2 regions of the Cyanobium sp. Alchichica 3B3-8F6 genome follow, and region 2 is predicted to be linked to the other one. Evidence: riboswitches for the same ligand, from Rfam matches in the RefSeq annotation. Region 2 holds a riboswitch; the other holds the start of a gene.
What was found. A riboswitch is a leader RNA that binds a small molecule or an ion and turns the genes downstream of it on or off. The one in region 2 is predicted to bind cobalamin.
Positions count from the first base shown of each region.

Region 1: linked by a shared signal. The riboswitch ahead of KBY65_RS13600 (HupE/UreJ family protein) and the one ahead of KBY65_RS06735 (HupE/UreJ family protein) in region 2 are both predicted to bind cobalamin.

Region 1 covers NZ_JAGQCZ010000029.1:1,535-9,919, reverse strand. The annotation lists gene KBY65_RS13615 (transglutaminase family protein) at 1-619, shown strand, start outside; gene KBY65_RS13610 (PPC domain-containing DNA-binding protein) at 783-1,196, opposite strand; gene KBY65_RS13605 (GNAT family N-acetyltransferase) at 1,193-1,702, opposite strand; gene KBY65_RS13600 (HupE/UreJ family protein) at 1,781-2,386, opposite strand; cobalamin riboswitch at 2,410-2,578, opposite strand; gene KBY65_RS13595 (hypothetical protein) at 2,636-3,061, opposite strand; gene KBY65_RS13590 (DUF3721 domain-containing protein) at 3,076-3,327, opposite strand; gene KBY65_RS13585 (MerR family transcriptional regulator) at 3,499-3,885, shown strand; gene katG (catalase/peroxidase HPI) at 4,173-6,368, shown strand; gene KBY65_RS13575 (hypothetical protein) at 6,495-6,623, shown strand; gene pdxH (pyridoxamine 5'-phosphate oxidase) at 6,671-7,324, shown strand; gene KBY65_RS13565 (rhodanese-like domain-containing protein) at 7,394-8,050, shown strand; gene KBY65_RS13560 (hypothetical protein) at 8,159-8,362, shown strand.
Region 2 covers NZ_JAGQCZ010000006.1:95,489-103,873, reverse strand. The annotation lists gene gndA (NADP-dependent phosphogluconate dehydrogenase) at 1-315, shown strand, start outside; gene pgl (6-phosphogluconolactonase) at 315-1,064, shown strand; gene KBY65_RS06765 (CIA30 family protein) at 1,061-1,603, shown strand; gene KBY65_RS06760 (hypothetical protein) at 1,590-1,976, shown strand; gene ilvD (dihydroxy-acid dehydratase) at 1,980-3,650, opposite strand; gene KBY65_RS06750 (hypothetical protein) at 3,710-4,018, opposite strand; gene KBY65_RS06745 (uracil phosphoribosyltransferase) at 4,070-4,714, opposite strand; gene KBY65_RS06740 (pentapeptide repeat-containing protein) at 4,754-5,278, shown strand; cobalamin riboswitch at 5,289-5,471, shown strand; gene KBY65_RS06735 (HupE/UreJ family protein) at 5,487-6,128, shown strand; gene KBY65_RS06730 (GTP-binding protein) at 6,130-7,263, shown strand; gene KBY65_RS06725 (hypothetical protein) at 7,260-7,538, opposite strand; gene purS (phosphoribosylformylglycinamidine synthase subunit PurS) at 7,773-8,045, shown strand; gene purQ (phosphoribosylformylglycinamidine synthase subunit PurQ) at 8,042-8,385, shown strand, end outside.

The DNA.
Region 1 (8,385 bases), on a different contig from region 2:
GCTGGCTGATCTGGCCGCCGCTGGTCTGCCGCTTGAATCCGGCGTGTTTCGCCAGATCTGGAGGTGGCGATTCCCCCAGCTGCTGCATTGGAGCGAGCCCATCAGCGGCGCTGACCTGGACATTCGTGAGGCACTCGAGCCTTGGCCCTTGCTCTGCGACACCCCGGTGGAGGGAGGGTTCACCAGCCGCTTCGTGGACAGTTCGATGCGCCGCCTCGAGCTGTGTGCCAATGGCCCTATGCGCCGCCAGTTTCAGCTTTATCTCAACGACAGACCACTGAGATGGCCTGCCGATCCAGCCCAGCCGATCGGGCTGCGTTACCGGCAGAGCGCTCTTTACCCGTGCCTCCACCCCCGCCTGCCCCTGAATGTGCCGCTCAGCCTGCGCCTCGTCGATTTAAGCGGGCGGAGCGTGGCGGCCTGGCGACTGGACGATGGCAACGGTTGCTTTCAATCGCTTCTGGAGCCTGCGCCCCTGAAACCTGCGGGGCCGCCTTGGCCCCTGCTTCAGGGCGAGGCCTGCACGATAGATATGAGGCTCAGCAATCTTCCTGAGAACGATAACGCCGGCCAGTCTGAACAATTGCAGCGCGTTGTTGATCGAACTCAAAGGAACTAGCGGGATCCGCTTGGAAGCGAGCTCGATATCACCTTCATCGATCTGCTGAGCTTTTAGTTGCCGAGCAACTTTTGCCTCAGTAGTCCGAATAACAACTGCGCGACGATCCAGAAAATGGGCAAGTCTTTCCAGGTGGGCTGCATTAGCTCGCACAACTTATGCATCAAGAGCCGCTGATGGGTTCACTGGGATGAATCTGCAGCTCGGCGTAGCCGGTAGCTGGATCCAGCTGCCGGCAGAAGCGCCACTCCGCAAGCAGGCCAACCATCAGCTCAGCGGTGGTGCGCACCAGCGAGCCGGCGCAGAGATGGCCCCCGATCACGGTGCCGCGGCTGTCGGCCACAGCCACATGGAGGTGAACCCCATCGGGCGAGAGCGTGCCCGCGAGGCTGAGGATCTCCAGGTCGCCCGTGATCGTGGTGCTCTCCTGCTTGCCGGCCAGCCGCAGCTGGAGCACCGACAAGCTGCCAACGGCGCTGATCACGCAGCCAGCCTGCTCCTGCTGCTGAGCCATCCAGGTTTCCAGCGCCAGGCGCAGGTCGTCGCCGGGACTGAAGCGCAGTGGCACCACCCTCATGGAGTTGGCCCCTCCAGCAGCCCCTGCACCATCACCAGGGCATCCACATAGCCCAACCGCTGGTGGCGGAATGCTCCCGGCAGGGTGCCCACCACTTGGAAGCCATTCTTCTGCCAGCAGTGGATGCCGGCGTTGTTGGTGCTCACCACCAGGTTGAACTGCATCGAGCGAAAGCCCAGCCGCCGAGCCGCCTGCAGCGAGTGCTGGCAGAGCCGGCTGCCGATCCCTTGGCGGCGGCAGTGCTCAGCCACCACATAGCCCGCGTTGGCGACATGGGCGCCGAGGGCCAGAGAGTTGGGCCTCAGGTAGTAGGTGCCCACCACCGCCCCGGCCGGATCGACAGCCACCATCACCGCCTGGCTCTGCTCCACCCAGGCCACCCGTGCTTCTGCCTCCGTGATGGCCGGGTCATGGGGGAACGTTTCACCAGCTCGGAACACCGGCTCCAGCAGAGCCCACACGTCCGGCCAGTCGGCCGCCTCATAGGGGCGGATCTGCAGTGGCATGGGTGGGCACGACCGGGGAGAGGAACCAAGCAGAGGCTGATCCTCGTTCCCCAGCTGGGCAGCCTTCCCCGTTGCGGCTCAGCGCATCAGCAGACCAACAGGCCCCAGCGCCGCCACACCACCACAGAGCGCGAGCAGCAGGGCCACCCCCCGGGTCCAGGCCAGGGGCAGACGCCGCAGCACTAGGTAACTGACGCCGCTCACCAGCACTGAACCGGCAAAGGCACCCAACCACCAGAGCGCCGCAGAGCCGTCAGCCGGTGCCTCCAGCCCGTGAAGCATGGCGTGAACCGCCACCGCTGATGCCACCAGGGCGGCACAGGCACCCAACTGGGGACCCTGCTTGGAACGAAGGCAGCTCAGCACCAGCACCGCCACCGCGCTGATTGCCAGCGCCGCGAGAAACTCGTGTGCTGGCAACGTGCCTCCTATCGCCCCAAAGACGCCGCCGCCGACGGCACCGGCCAGGGCCCAGAGCAGCAGTTGGGTCGAGATGCAGGAAGCTGCGGCCCCCACGGCGATCAGCAGCAGCAGGTGGTCGACTCCACTGATCGGATGCAGGAAGCCGGCGGCGATGCCGCCGTGGGCGATGCCATGGGCCTGAGCCGGTTGATCGAGCAGCAGCGCCAGTGCTGCCGCACCACCGATCAGGGCCAGAGTTCTGGCTGAGAAGGTCTGGGGCATTGAGAGAACCGGTCCGCGCCGGAGGTGAAGAGGTTGTGCACGGCGAGCGTTCTGACTGAGGCGGCCGTTGGTGGCCTCCATCACAGCTGCGGGACAGTGACGGACTCGGCTCAGGCAAAACCTGCACCCCACCGGACTTTCCTCGTTGCCTCCAGGGAGTGACCCGCTGGAACCGATCTCTCCATTGTGTGGCTGGACAGCACCGCAGAGGCCACCGCCGCCACGAGCAGGTGGGCCCAAACCGTGACCCTATGGGGAGTGCTCAGAGCAGGGCATCCAGCGGGATCCCATGGCATGGGCGCCGCTGCAGCCCAATTTGCGGGCTTGCTCCAAAGCCTCCTGGCGGGTGGGGTAGGCCATCAGGTTCGGCGCCATCGGGCCGGCGGAACCGTGGTGGTGCTGATGCAGGGCACCAGAAAGAGCCCCCAGGCGCCGTGGCCCCATGCCCTCAAGACCTGCCCACCAGACCCCCATCACGTTCACGCCAACCACCAACACGCCCATCCCCACCACGCAGGCATTGAGGACACCCATCCCCACCACGCCGAGGCTGATGACCCCCATTGGCACCACGCCGATGCTCACCACACCCATCGGCACGATGCCAATCGAGATGATGCCCAGGGGCGCCACCCCGAAGGCAATCCGCTTGGGCTTGTCACCGCATTGGGCCATGGGAGTGAACGGCCTCAGTGGGCGTGCACAGAGCCAGGAGCGTCACCGTGCTTGGCACAGGGCATCCACTGGCTGCCCATCTTGTGGGCCCCTTTGCAGTTGAAGTGCAGCTTGGCGGCCTTCTCCGCTTCTGCCTGGGTTGGGTAGAGGGCCGGCACACCGCCTGTGCCGATGGCCGGCGCGGCAAGGCCGGCGGCCGAGAGCAACAGGTTGGCGCCCAGCGCGGCTACCGCTGGGGCGCCCCAGGGACTGAAACGGTGCGGCATCGGGAGGGTGGCGAGAGCAGAAAACCTGCCGGACAGAACCCTAACAGGCATCTCCAGTAGTGCGCCTCTGGTGGAGGGTTGGCGCTCAGGGTTCTCGCAGCCTGCCGATGCCTACCGTTGGGAAGCTTCCATGCAGTGGAGGGATCGATGGCCCGCCGAGGATCGCTGTCAGTGGCATCCACTCCCGGCCTGCGCATCGGCGAGGTGGCCAGGCGCACAGGCCTTTCCGTGAAGACGATTCGCTTCTACTGCGACGAGGGACTGCTCCAGCCCAAGGGACGATCAGACGCTGGTTACCGCTTGTTTGATGACGAGAATCTTGCTGAGCTCACGATCATTCGTGCCCTGCGCTCGATGGATGTCGCGATCCCTGAGGTGTCGAGAATCCTGGAGGTGCGTCGCTCGGGTCTGTGCAACTGCTCTGTCTTAAAGGACAGCATTGCGACCAAGGTGGAGTCGATCAACTTGCGGATCTCTGAGCTCGCCGCCATGAAAGACGAGCTGTCGCGCCTATTGGACAGCTGGCAGACCTGCGGTGGCAGGAGAGCTGACCGCTGAGCACTGAGCTTTCGTTTCCGCCGCTCTCTCCAATTGCCGACTAGGCAGACGCCGAAACGAACAAGCCGGGAGCGCTTATCAGCCAAGGCTATGGACGGCCTCTAAACCCCGCTCAGCTTGATCAGGCCCCTGGATGCAGATAGCCATGCTCTGGTTCTGGCCGGGCCCGTTGCGGGCTCAGGGCCCAGCAGCCCAACGGTAGCCGTCACGGACTGTGACCACCGCAATCCGGCCTAGATCGTGCTGCCTACGGTCAGAACAGTGGATGAAATCCCAGCAGCGCCGCCATGACCGAACTCGGCAAGTGCCCCTTCAACCACGGCGCAGCAGCGGTGGCGGGCCGCGGCCCCGCGCCGCGCGACTGGTGGCCCCAGCAGCTCAACCTCGGGATCCTGCACCAGCACAGCCCGGCCGCCAATCCGCTTGGGGAGGCGTTCGACTACACCGCAGCCTTCCAACAGCTCGACTACGCCGGCCTCAAGCGCGACCTGATCGCGCTGATGACCGACTCCCAGGACTGGTGGCCCGCCGACTGGGGCCACTACGGCGGCCTGTTCATCCGCATGGCCTGGCACAGCGCCGGCACCTACCGCACCGCCGATGGCCGCGGCGGCGGCGGCACCGGCAACCAGCGCTTCGCGCCGATCAACAGCTGGCCCGACAACGGCAACCTCGACAAGGCCCGCCGGCTGCTCTGGCCGATCAAGCAGACCTACGGCAACCAGATCTCCTGGGCCGACCTGATGATCCTGGCCGGCAACGTCGCCCTGGAATCGATGGGTTTCCAGACCTTCGGCTTTGGCGGCGGCCGCGCCGACATCTGGCAGCCGGAGGAGGACATCTACTGGGGCAACGAGCGCACCTGGCTGGGAGATGAGCGCTACAGCGGCGACCGCGAGCTGGAGAACCCTCTGGCGGCCGTGCAGATGGGCCTGATCTACGTGAACCCCGAGGGCCCCAACGGCGAACCGGATCCAGTGGCCTCAGGCCGCGACGTGCGCGAGACCTTCCTCCGCATGGCGATGAATGACGAGGAAACGGTGGCCCTCACCGCCGGCGGCCACACCTTCGGCAAGGCCCACGGCGCCGGCAGCGCCGAGCTGCTGGGCCCTGCTCCCGAGGGGGCACCGCTGGAGGAGATGGGCCTGGGCTGGCGCAGCCGCCACGGCAGCGGTGTGGGAGCCGATGCCACCACCAGCGGCATCGAGGGCGCCTGGAAACCCAACCCCAACCGCTGGGACATGGGCTACTTCGACATGCTGTTCGGCTACGAGTGGGAGCTGATCAAGAGCCCCGCAGGCGCCTGGCAGTGGCAGGCGAAAGACTGCCGCGAGGAGCACCTGATCCCCGACGCCCACATCCCCGGGCTCAAGCACCCGCCGATGATGACCACGGCGGATCTGTCGCTGCGCTTCGATCCGATCTACGCGCCGATCTCGCGCCACTTCCACCAGCACCCGGAGGCCTTCGCCGATGCCTTCGCCCGGGCCTGGTTCAAGCTCACCCACCGCGACATGGGGCCCAAGAGCCTCTACCTCGGCCCCGAGGTGCCCGAGGAAGACCTGATCTGGCAGGACCCGATTCCAGCGCTGGATCACCCCCTGGTGGACGGGGCCGCCATCGCCGATCTCAAGGCGCGGGTGCGGGCGTCGGGGCTAAGCACCGCTGAACTGGTGAGCACTGCCTGGGCCTCGGCCTCCAGCTTCCGCGGCTCCGACAAGCGCGGCGGCGCCAACGGCGCCCGGGTGCGCCTGGCCCCGCAGAACACCTGGGCCGTGAACCAGCCCGAGCAGCTGCAACGGGTGCTGGCCGTGCTCGAGGGCATCCAGCAGGCGTTCAACGCCTCCCGCTCAGGTGGGGTGCGCGTGTCGGTGGCAGATCTGATCGTGCTGGCGGGTGGCGTGGGCGTGGAGCAGGCGGCCGCCGCCGCGGGCATGCCGGTGGAGGTGCCGTTCACGCCGGGCCGGATGGATGCCAGCCAGGAGCAAACGGATGCGGCCTCGTTTGCGGTGATGGAGCCCCAGGCCGATGGCTTCCGCAACTGGCAGAAGGCTCCGATGAGCGTGACCGCCGAGCACCTGCTGCTGGACCGGGCCCAACTGCTGGGCCTGAGCGCTCCGGAGATGACCGTGCTGGTGGGCGGCCTGCGGGTACTGGGTGCCAACACCGGCGGCAGCCGCCATGGCGTGTTCAGCGAACGGCCGGGGGTGCTGAGCAACGACTTCTTCGTAAACCTGCTCGACATGGCGACCACCTGGACGCCGGTGGATGAGACCGGCGAGCTGTTTGAGGGGCGCGACCGCCAGAGCGGGGCGCTGCGCTGGAGCGGCACCCGGGTGGATCTGGTGTTCGGCTCCAACTCGCAACTGCGTGCCATCGCTGAGGTGTATGCCCAGAGCGATGGCGCCGGCCGCCTGGTGTGCGACTTCGTGGCCGCCTGGGTGAAGGTGATGGAGGCCGATCGCTTCGACCTCAAGCGATGAACAAACCCTGCCAGCAAATGCTTGCGACTACGCAGCAGATCAGAGCCTGAACGCCTTCGCAAAGCCAGCGGCTAACAGCCTGGAGTGACAGGACCTTGTCCAGCGGGTCAGACGGAGCTCATCACGATGAAAGCCATCTTCCTTCTTGTGCCCGTGAAAGCCGCTCTGGCACTCGCGCTGGCCATCGGCATGACGGTGGTGATCGCCATGGTGTTCGGCGAACTTAAGGAAGACGAGCAGAGGCATCTGGAATAGCTCTCACAGATCTCAATAGGCTGAACCGCAACGGGAGCGTCGCAGCCATGACAGGGGCCGATGAAAGGGTTGACCTGGGCCCCCTTCGCCGGGATTACGGGCGCGCCACCTTGCGTCGCAGCGACCTGCATCCCGATCCGGTGGAACAATTCCGGTGCTGGTTTGAGGAAGCCGTGGAGGCCAACCTGCTCGAGCCCAACGCCATGGTGCTGGGCAGCGTTAATGGCCAGCGCCCCAGCGCCCGCACGGTGCTGCTCAAGGCCTTTGATGCGCGGGGGTTCGTCTTTTTCACCAACACCAACAGCCGCAAGGCCCAGGAGATCGCAGCTCATCCGGCGGTGAGCTTGCTGTTTCCGTGGTATGGCCTTGAACGGCAATGCATCATCCTCGGACGAGCCGAGCGCATCAGCCTGGGCGATGCGCTGGCCTATTTCCGTTCGCGTCCCCAAGGCAGTCGCCTCGGGACCTGGGTGTCGCAGCAGAGCCGTGTGATCTCCTCCCGGCAGGTGCTGGAAGACCAGTGGCGGGCGATCACCGAACGCTTCCGGCAGGGTGAGATTCCCATGCCGCCTGCCTGGGGTGGCTATAGGGTGATCCCTGAAGAACTGGAGGTGTGGCAAGGAGGCTTGCACCGCCTGCACGATCGCTTTCGCTACCGGCGCAACGGCGATACCTGGCTGATCGAGCGGCTGGCGCCGTGAAGCAGCTGTGCCGCCGCCGGCGGATTAGGCGGCCTGCAGCTGCTGCAGCTGAGCTTCCAGCCGCTGCTGGTGCGCAGCTGCAGCCGCTGTGATTTCCAGCAGGGCAATGCACACACCCTGTGGCGCTCGATCACCGAGCAGCTGTTCAGCCTCCCCGACAGCTGCCTGCTCTATCCCGCCCACGACTACACCGGCCGCACGGTCACCTCGGTGGCAGAAGAAAAGGCCTTCAACGCCCGGCTCGGCGGCGCCGCGACGGAGCGCGATTTCGTGGGCCACATGGAGGCCATGACGCTGCCGCACCCGCACAAGATCGCCGAGGCCCTCCCGGGCAATCTGCGATCCGGCAAGCCGCGCGACGCCTCTGCTTCCGCGCCCAGCTGGGCGCCGCTGCAGCGCAGCTATGCGGGGCTGCCCGAGCTGCCGCCCAGCTGGGTGGCCGAGCACCGCGAAGCGCTGACCCTGCTTGATGTCCGCTCCGCCGAGGAATTCCACGGCCCCGACTGCCAAGTGGCCGGCAGCCTGCTGCTGCCCCTGCCGGAGCTGGAGCAGTGCAGCGGCGAGATCCCCGCGGGCAAGCCGGTGGTGGTCTGCCATTCCGGCAGCCGCTCGGCCCTGGCCACCCACCAGCTGCTCAAGGCCGGCCACAGCCAGGTGGCCAACCTGCGCAGCGGCCTCGCCCGCTGGGGCGATGAGGGATACCCGCTCGAGGACATCGTCGCCTGATCGTTCTCCCCCGTCCGTTTCCATCCCCCCTCCACTGATCGGCATGACCCAACCCCCAATGCCCAGGAGCGGGCCATCCCGCTGCAACAGGTGGAGGGCAAATTCACGGTGACCACCAGCGCCGACTGGATCCTTGAGCAGCTGAATGGTGCCTTTGTCATCCGGCTCGATCCAGACGTCTCAAGCCAGGAGCACAGCCGCGCCGACGTCGACGCGATCACCTACATCAAACAGCGCATGAAGCTCTGTCCGGTGTCGCGCAACCTGCCGGATTCAGTGGTGAAACGCATCGACCTCTCGCTTGCAGAATGAAACCCGCAGGATCCGTGCATTCC
Region 2 (8,385 bases):
ATCATTCGGGCACGGCTGTTGCAACGGATTCAGAACGCCTATGGCGCCAACCCCGGCCTGGCCAACCTGATGCTCGATCCCTGGTTTGCTGAGCAGATCAACCGCCGCCTCCCTGGCCTGCGTCAGGTGGTGGCTGGAGCCGCCCTTGCAGGCATCCCCGTGCCCTGCCTGAGCAGCACCCTCGACTACATCGACAGCTACCGCAGTGGCCGCCTGCCCCAGAACCTGGTCCAGGCGATGCGCGACTGCTTCGGCTCCCACACCTACGAGCGGGTCGATCGCCCTGGCAATTTTCACACCGAGTGGCTCGACTGATGCAGTCACACCCCCCCTCCTCCAGCAATTCCCCAACCCGCTATCGGCTGATCGTGGCCGAATCGGCCGAAGACCTGGCTCGGCAGACGGCCCAGGCGATCGCTTCGGCCTTGGATCTGGTGCTGGCGGAGCGGGATCGGGCCCAGATCGCCCTGGCTGGCGGTGAGACCCCCCGGGCCACCTACAGGCAACTGGGCCAACAACATCTGCCCTGGGATCGGGTGGATGTCTTGCTGGGTGATGAGCGTTGGGTGAGCAGCAGCGACCCTTCCAGCAACGCCCGCATGTTGCGGGAGACCCTGATGGCGGAAGCACCCGGCAGCCACGCCTGTCTTCATCCGGTACCCACGGAGCTCAGTAGCCCGCAGGAGGGTGCTGAGGCCTATGCCGGCCTGGTGCAGCAACTGTGCGGGGGCACACCACCGGCCCTCGATCTGGTCTTGCTGGGGCTCGGTGACGATGGTCACACCGCCTCCCTGTTTCCAGGAACGGCCGCACCAACCATCACGGATCGGGCGGTCACCCTGGGGGAGGGCAAGGGGCTGCCTCGCGTCACCCTCACCGCCCCCACGCTCTCGGCGGCGCGTCAGGTGCTGTTCTTGGTGAGTGGTGCTGGCAAGGTGCAGGCCTTGCAGCGCTTGCTGGATCCCTTGGAATCGCCCGAGCGCACCCCAGCCAAGCTCGTTCAACCGGCTGATGAGGTGATGATCCTGGCCGATCGGGATGCAGCTGCAGGGCTGCAACGATGATCCCGGTTGCCGCAGGCGACGGTTTCAGCGGCTGGCATGCCCTCAACGACACCGTGATGGGCGGACGCAGCCAGGGCGCCTGCCGCATCGGCCCCACGGGCCTGGTGTTTGAAGGCACCTTGATTGCTGAGGGGGGTGGCTTCATCAGCTGCCGCTCGCCCCTGTTTTCACCGCCCTTGGATCTCTCCAGCTGCAGTGGCCTGGAGCTGGAGCTGGTGGGCGATGGACGCCGGTTCAAGCTGGCGGTGGCCTGTGCCGACGGCTTGGGCGGGCTCACCAATCTGATCCCTGGTGGCCTGCGTTGGGTGGTCGAATTCGGCACGGCAAACTCGGGAATGACGCTGGTGCGGATTCCCTTCGCCGACCTGACAGCCTCCGTGCGCGCCAAACCAGTCGGCCTGCCAGTGCGTTTTGATGCGAGCCGGATCACAAGGCTGCAACTGCTGCATTCCCGTTTCGCCGATGATGGGGGGTTGAATGCAGGCTTTCGAGCCGGCCCGATCCACCTGGAACTGCACGCCATCCGTGCCTACCCCTGAGCTGGTCAACAGCAACCTGCAGCAGTTGGTGGCCGCCGCGGCCGATCTCTGCCGCAAACCGCTGCGGCATGCGGTGCTGCTGGTGGGTGAAGCGGAGAGCTGTGACGATTGCTGCCTGCGGCTGGAGGCACGCCATTCCGATGGCGAGCGTTGGCCCGATGGCGATCTGGAGCTGGAGATCTACCGCAGTGGTGGCGATCTCAACCTCACGTTGGCGTGGTGTCAGGGGCCTGATCGCCCACTGTTGTGGCAGGGGAGCCATCCGGTGTGGATGGAGGCTGAATCGGGTCTGCGCTGTGAGCGGCCTGCAGATGGTGCGCCCCTGGAGGCCCTGGCGAGGCGGCTCAGGGCCCTGTTGATTCCCGTCGACTGAGGGTCAGGGTTGATCGGTGACGGCCCCCAGGCTGCTGGAGCTCACCTGACGGGCGTATTTGCCCAGCACTCCCGTTTTGTAGCGGGGTTCGGGCCTGGTCCAGGCCGCACGGCGCTGAGCGATCTCATCGTCGCTCACATTGAGCTGGATCAGCAGCTGGTTGGCGTCCACGGTGATGCTGTCGCCCTCGTTCACCAAGCCGATGGTGCCACCCACGGCGGCCTCGGGGGCCACGTGACCCACCACCAGGCCAAAGGAGCCGCCGGAAAAACGACCGTCGGTGATCAGGGCCACCGAGTCCAGCATCCCCTGGCCAACGATCGCGGCGGTGGGGCTCAGCATCTCGCGCATGCCGGGTCCACCAACGGGTCCCTCCTGGCGTACCACCACCACATCACCGGGTTTGATCTGCTTGTCGAGGATGGCGGCCAGGCAGGTCTCCTCGCTTTCAAACACCCGGGCCGGGCCAGTGATCACAGGATTCTTGACACCACTGATCTTGGCCACAGCGCCTTCTTCGGCCAGGTTGCCCTTGAGAATCGCCAGGTGGCCTTTCGCGTAGAGCGGATTGCTCAGGGGGCGGATCACGTCCTGTCCGGCGGGGGGCTCAGAGGGCACCTCAGCGAGCACCTGTTTGAGGGTCTTGCCCTCGATGGTTTTGCAGTTGCCGTGAAGCAGACCGGCATCGAGTAGCAGCTTCATCACCTGGGGAATCCCTCCGGCCTGGTGGAGGTCCACGGTCACGTAACGGCCGCTGGGCTTGAGGTCGCAGATCACCGGCACCCGTTGGCGGATGGTCTCGAAGTCGTCGATGGAGAGATCCACCCCGGCGGTGCGGGCCACGGCCAGCAGGTGCAGCACCGAGTTGGTCGATCCACCCACCGCCATGATCACGCTGATGGCGTTCTCAAAGGCTTCCCGCGTGAGCAGATCGCGGGGGCAGATGTTGGCTTTGATTGCTTCGACCAGCACCTCGGCGCTGCGGGCGGCGCTATCGGCCTTTTCGGGATCCTCGGCCGCCATGGTGGAGCTGTACGGCAGGCTCAGACCCAGCACCTCAAAGGCGGCGCTCATCGTGTTGGCGGTAAACATGCCGCCGCAGCTGCCGGCGCCCGGACAGGCGTTCTTCTCGATCGCCGTGAGCTCCTGCTCGTCAATGCGGCCGCCGCTGTATTGGCCCACCGCCTCAAAGGCGCTCACCACGGTGAGATCGCAGGCGCCGAGTTTGCCGGGCTTGATCGTGCCGCCATACACAAAAATGGAAGGAATGTTCATGCGGGCCATGGCCAACATGGCGCCGGGCATGTTTTTGTCGCAGCCACCGATCGCCAGCAGAGCATCCATGCTCTGGCCGTTGCAGGCCGTTTCAATCGAATCAGCGATCACCTCCCGGCTTACCAGGGAATACTTCATCCCCTCGGTGCCCATCGAAATGCCGTCGCTCACCGTGATGGTGCCGAACAGTTGGGGCATCGCCCCGGCCGCATGGGCAGCCGCTTCCGCCCGTTGGGCCAGCTCGTTCAAGCCGAGGTTGCACGGCGTGATCGTGCTGTAACCGTTGGCAATGCCGATGATCGGTTTGCTGAAATCGCCGTCACCGAAGCCAACAGCCCGCAGCATGGCGCGGTTGGGGGAGCGCTGGATCCCCTGGGTAATCGCGGCGGAGCGAAGCATGGGCGGCTGCGGTGTCTCTGATGGAAAACCTACCCACCGGCCCTGAGCCGCCAGTGGCCTCAGCCTTGGGTGTTCATGGATTCCAGCTGACGGCGCACATTGTCGATGGCCTGGTTGAGCTCGTGCACGCGATCGTGCAGGTCGCGCTCGTGCGGCTCGCTCGGCGTGCCTGTGCCAACTTCGGCGGACACCGGGGTCCGCAGGGCTGAGAGCCGTAGGGAACGTGGCTGGCGAGGCTGTTGGCGGCGCCGTTCAGCCTCCGACAGCAACCACCAGGCCAAACCAGCGGCACCGATCACGGCCCCGGCCATGACGCTGAGGGCCGATCCGCCGCCCCCTTGGGTGGAACAGCCGTTGCGATCGCCCATTGCTGACAGTTGCTCTCTTACCAGCCTAGGCATGGGCTGGGCTGGATTCCATCACGGGGTGGCAACCACCGTGCCGCCAAAGAGGCGCTCGGCCACCGGGCCGATACCGGGCACGATCTGACCCGGTTCATTGAGATCTGGATCGATCCCCGCCGTGTACAAGGTGAGGGCGCCATGGCGTTCTCCCACCGCCTTGAGACCGGGCCCCGAAGCAAGAGCGGTGACCACCCGCAGCCGATCGCCGCTTACGCCGAGGGTGGCCAATTGATCGAGCAGCTGGATTAACGACGTCCCGTCAGCCAGTTCAGCTGTGAACACCAGCACTCCACAGCGGGATTCAATCGGGCCATCCAGACCGGTCAGGACTCCGCCGTGGTCCCACAGGTGCCGCACTTGGGCCGCAGGAATGACGGTTTGGGCGCCCTGCCAGAGGCCTAGGCCCGCCGTGAGATGGGGCAGGGCCAGCAAGGGAATCGCCGGATCAACCAGATCGGCCTCACACGGACCGAGGTGGGTATCGAGCACCAGGCGCCGGTGGGGTAACCAATCGCGCAGGGCCTCATAGGTGAGCCATCGCCCGAGCTCAGCGGTGGCCGTGACGTAAAGAGCAGGGGGGGTGTGGCGATCCCGCAGCACGCCCAGCCAGTGGGCGATCAGGGGGTGGGACGGGACTACAACCCGCAAGGCCATCGCCATGGTTGACATAACTTGATGGCTCACCGTAAGTGCGCGCCCATGGGCTCCCATTCCTCCAGAACTGAGAGCCGTTGGTCCCGATGGGTTGTGGCGTGCCTGACGCTGGTGCTGGTGTGGAGCTTGGGGGTGGCGCCGGCCTCGGCCATTACGGCTCCGGAGCTGCGTAGCCAGCGTTCACTTCAGGATCTCCAGCCCGATATGCACGGCCGCAACCTGCAGCAGCAGGAATTTCTCAAAGCGTCGCTGGCGGGTTTTGATCTGAGCGCGGCAGATCTGCGGGGTGCGGTGTTCAACAGCAGCGACCTGCAGGGCGCCGATCTGCGGGAGGCCAACCTGGAGGACGCGGTGGCCTTTTCCAGCCATTTCGAAGATGCGGACCTGCGCGGGGCCCTGTTTCGCAACGCCATGCTGATGCAGAGCCACTTCAAGGGCGCCAACATTGAAGGTGCCGACTTCACTGATGCGGTTCTGGATTTGCCGGAACAGAAGGCACTGTGCAAACGCGCCGCTGGGGTCAACCCGGTGACGGGGGTGGAGACCCGGGACAGCCTGGCGTGCCGGTAGGGCTTCAGCCGGATACCATTAGCGCACCGGTTCCGGTGGGGAACAGCCACCGGAGGTAAGGGGGAAAGTCCGGTGCAAATCCGGCGCTGTCCCGCAGCTGTGAAGGCGCGCTTTTGATCGATCCGTCCCCTCCCGGGAACTGGTCTCGACCAGCCGCCCAGTCAGAACGCCCGCCGGTGTTGATTGATCTACGGCGCGGACCGGCCCCATGACACCTCTGGCTTTGCATCGTTTCGGCTCGCCCCAGGCCGCACAGGCATTGGGCCTCGGCCTGCTGGCGTCCCTGTTCCTGATCCCCTTCTGGAGCGCAGCTCCGGCGTTGGCTCACCACGTCGCCGATCTCAGCGCGATGCAGCCGACTGTGCTGAACGGGATCTTGAGCGGTCTGGCCCACCCGGTGTTGGGGCCAGACCACCTGCTCTTCCTGCTCGCGCTCTCCCTGGTGGGACTGCAGCGCCGCCTGCGCTGGGCCCTGGGCCTGCTGGTGGTGGGTCTGCTGGGCAGTGCCTCCGGTCTCATCTGGCCTGGCTTGCCCGGGGCCGAGATCCTCGTGGCAACCACCCTCGTTGTGGAGGCTTTGGTGTTGCTGCGTCGCCTGCCAGCCCTGACGCTGTTGCCTGCGATGGCCCTGCACGGCTACGTGCTGAGCGGCCCGGTGTTCGGCTGGAGCACCATGCCGCTCACGGCCTACGGCTTTGGATTGCTGCTCTCCCAGGCAGCTCTGTTGGTGATGTCTCTCGTGGTGCTGCGGCCTGCCGTGTCTCGCCTCTCCCCCACCGCCCTGCGCTGGCTGGCCTTGGCCCTGATCGGCTGCGGCGGCACCTGGGCCTTGGCCGGGCTGGCGGCCTGAGATGGCCAACCCAAGCGGACGCCTGCCGGTCACCGTGGTGACCGGTTTTCTGGGTGCCGGCAAAACAACCTTGTTGCGGCATTTGTTGCTGCACAGCGGTCAAAGGCTGGCTGTGCTGGTCAACGAATTCGGTGAGGTCGGCATCGATGGGGCCCTGCTGCGCAGCTGTGGCTTCTGCCCCGACGACGAGGTGGAGAGCCGGCTGGTGGAGTTGGCCAATGGCTGCCTCTGCTGCACCGTGCAGGAAGACTTCCTTCCCACCATGGAGCGGCTTCTGGAACGGGCAGACAAGCTCGATGGAATCGTGGTTGAGACCAGTGGTCTGGCCCTGCCCGAGCCCTTGATTGCCGCCCTGCACTGGCCCGAGATCCGCACGCGGATCCGACTCCACGGGGTGGTGGCCATGGTTGATGGTGAGGCGTTGACTGCCGGCAGCGTGGTGGCCGATCCTGCAGCCCTCGAAGCGCAGCGCCTGGCCGACCCCAGCCTCGACCACGCCACAGCCATTGATGCGTTGTTTGCGGAGCAACTGGAGGCGGCTGATCTGGTGCTGATGAGCCGTGCCGATTGCCTCGCCTCAGAGGCCATGGAGGCCGTGCATCAGCGCCTCAAGCCCCTGCTTCGGCCAGGGGCCGTTGTGCTTCCGGTTGCCCGCGGAAACGTCGATCCTGAGCTCGTCCTGGGCCTGGAACGCCGGGCCAGCAACGATCGCTCTGATGATCACGAAGGCCACCACGATGCGCATGCCCACCATGAGCATGACCACCACGACCATGAGCACCACGACCATGAGCACCACGATCACAGCCATGTAGCGATCGAAGCGCTGGCCCTGGATCTTCCAGGTGCGTTTGGGCGCCAGGCTTTGGAGCAACAGCTGGCGCAGCTGCTGCGCCAAAGCGCAGTGATCCGCCTCAAGGGACGGCTTTGGCTGCCGGGCAAGGCCCGTCCCCTGCAGATTCAGGCAGTGGGCCCCCGCCTGGAGTGCTGGTTTGACGCGGGGGGCGCTGCCCCAACTAACACCGCCACCCATCGCGCTGGGCTCGAGCTGGTGGTGCTGGGATTTCAACTCGACCAGGGGGCGATCGAAGCCTCCCTGCAGCAGGCCAACCAGCTCAATACCAGGGCCGCTTAGTCGAGGGGAATGTCACCCTGGGCGCAGACGCCGTTCCAGCAGAGGGCCGGGCCGGCGATCCAGGAGGTTTCCACGGCGATCCAGTCGCCACCACTCGATCCACGCTGGTGGCCGCGAATTTGGTTCTGCATGCGCACCATGCCCGAGCCGTCGTGGCGGAAGCCAATGCGGCGCTTGCCCACCACAAGGGTCCAGCTGGCTCCAAGCTGCTCCACCTCCATGGCGCAGCCCAGCCATGGCCCATCCCCAACCCTGCACCGAAGGGGCACGGCCACCGGCACTTCACGGACCGAAGGGCCGGCCAGGCTGGCCGCGGGGTGGAAGAGGGCTCCTGAGCAGCCCACAACAACCTACAGCGCGCCGCGATGCAGGTAGCGATGCAGGCAGCGCGGAGATGGGCTGCTAAGCCGGGACACGGCCGGAGGACAGGGGGCTGCCTTCAAGCTGATCAGCGGCGCGGGTGAAGGACCACCGGGCTGCCAAGATTTAACAAACCTCCAGCTCCTCAGGTGCCCGTTTTCCGCGCTCGCGTTCAGGTTTCGCTCAGGCCATCGGTGCTTGATCCGGCTGGAGAAGCCACCAGGGCCGCTGCCGCTCGATTGGGGGTGGAAGGCATCCGCCAGCTGCGCATCGGCAAATCGATTGAATTGGAGCTCGAGGCCCCCGATCGCCAGGTCGCCCAGAGCCAGCTGGAATTGCTCAGTGATCGGCTGTTGGCCAACCCGGTGATCGAGAACTGGTGCCTGGAGCTGCTGGATAGCAACGGGGAGCAGCAGCCATGACGGTGGGGATCGTGGTGTTTCCTGGCTCCAACTGCGACCGGGACGTGCGCTGGGCCCTGGAGGGCTGCGTGGGGCTGCCAACCCGCTTCCTCTGGCATGAAGACCGGGATCTCAGCGGCCTCGACGCTGTGGTGATTCCTGGCGGTTTCAGCTATGGCGACTACCTGCGCTGCGGCGCCATCGCCCGCTTTGCGCCCGTGCTGGAGTCGCTGCGGGAGTTTGCCCAGGCCGGCGGCGCCGTGCTCGGCATCTGCAACGGATTTCAGGTGCTCACGGAGCTGGGTCTGCTGCCCGGAGCCCTGACCCGCAACGCCAAACTCCACTTCCTGTGCGAGCCCAC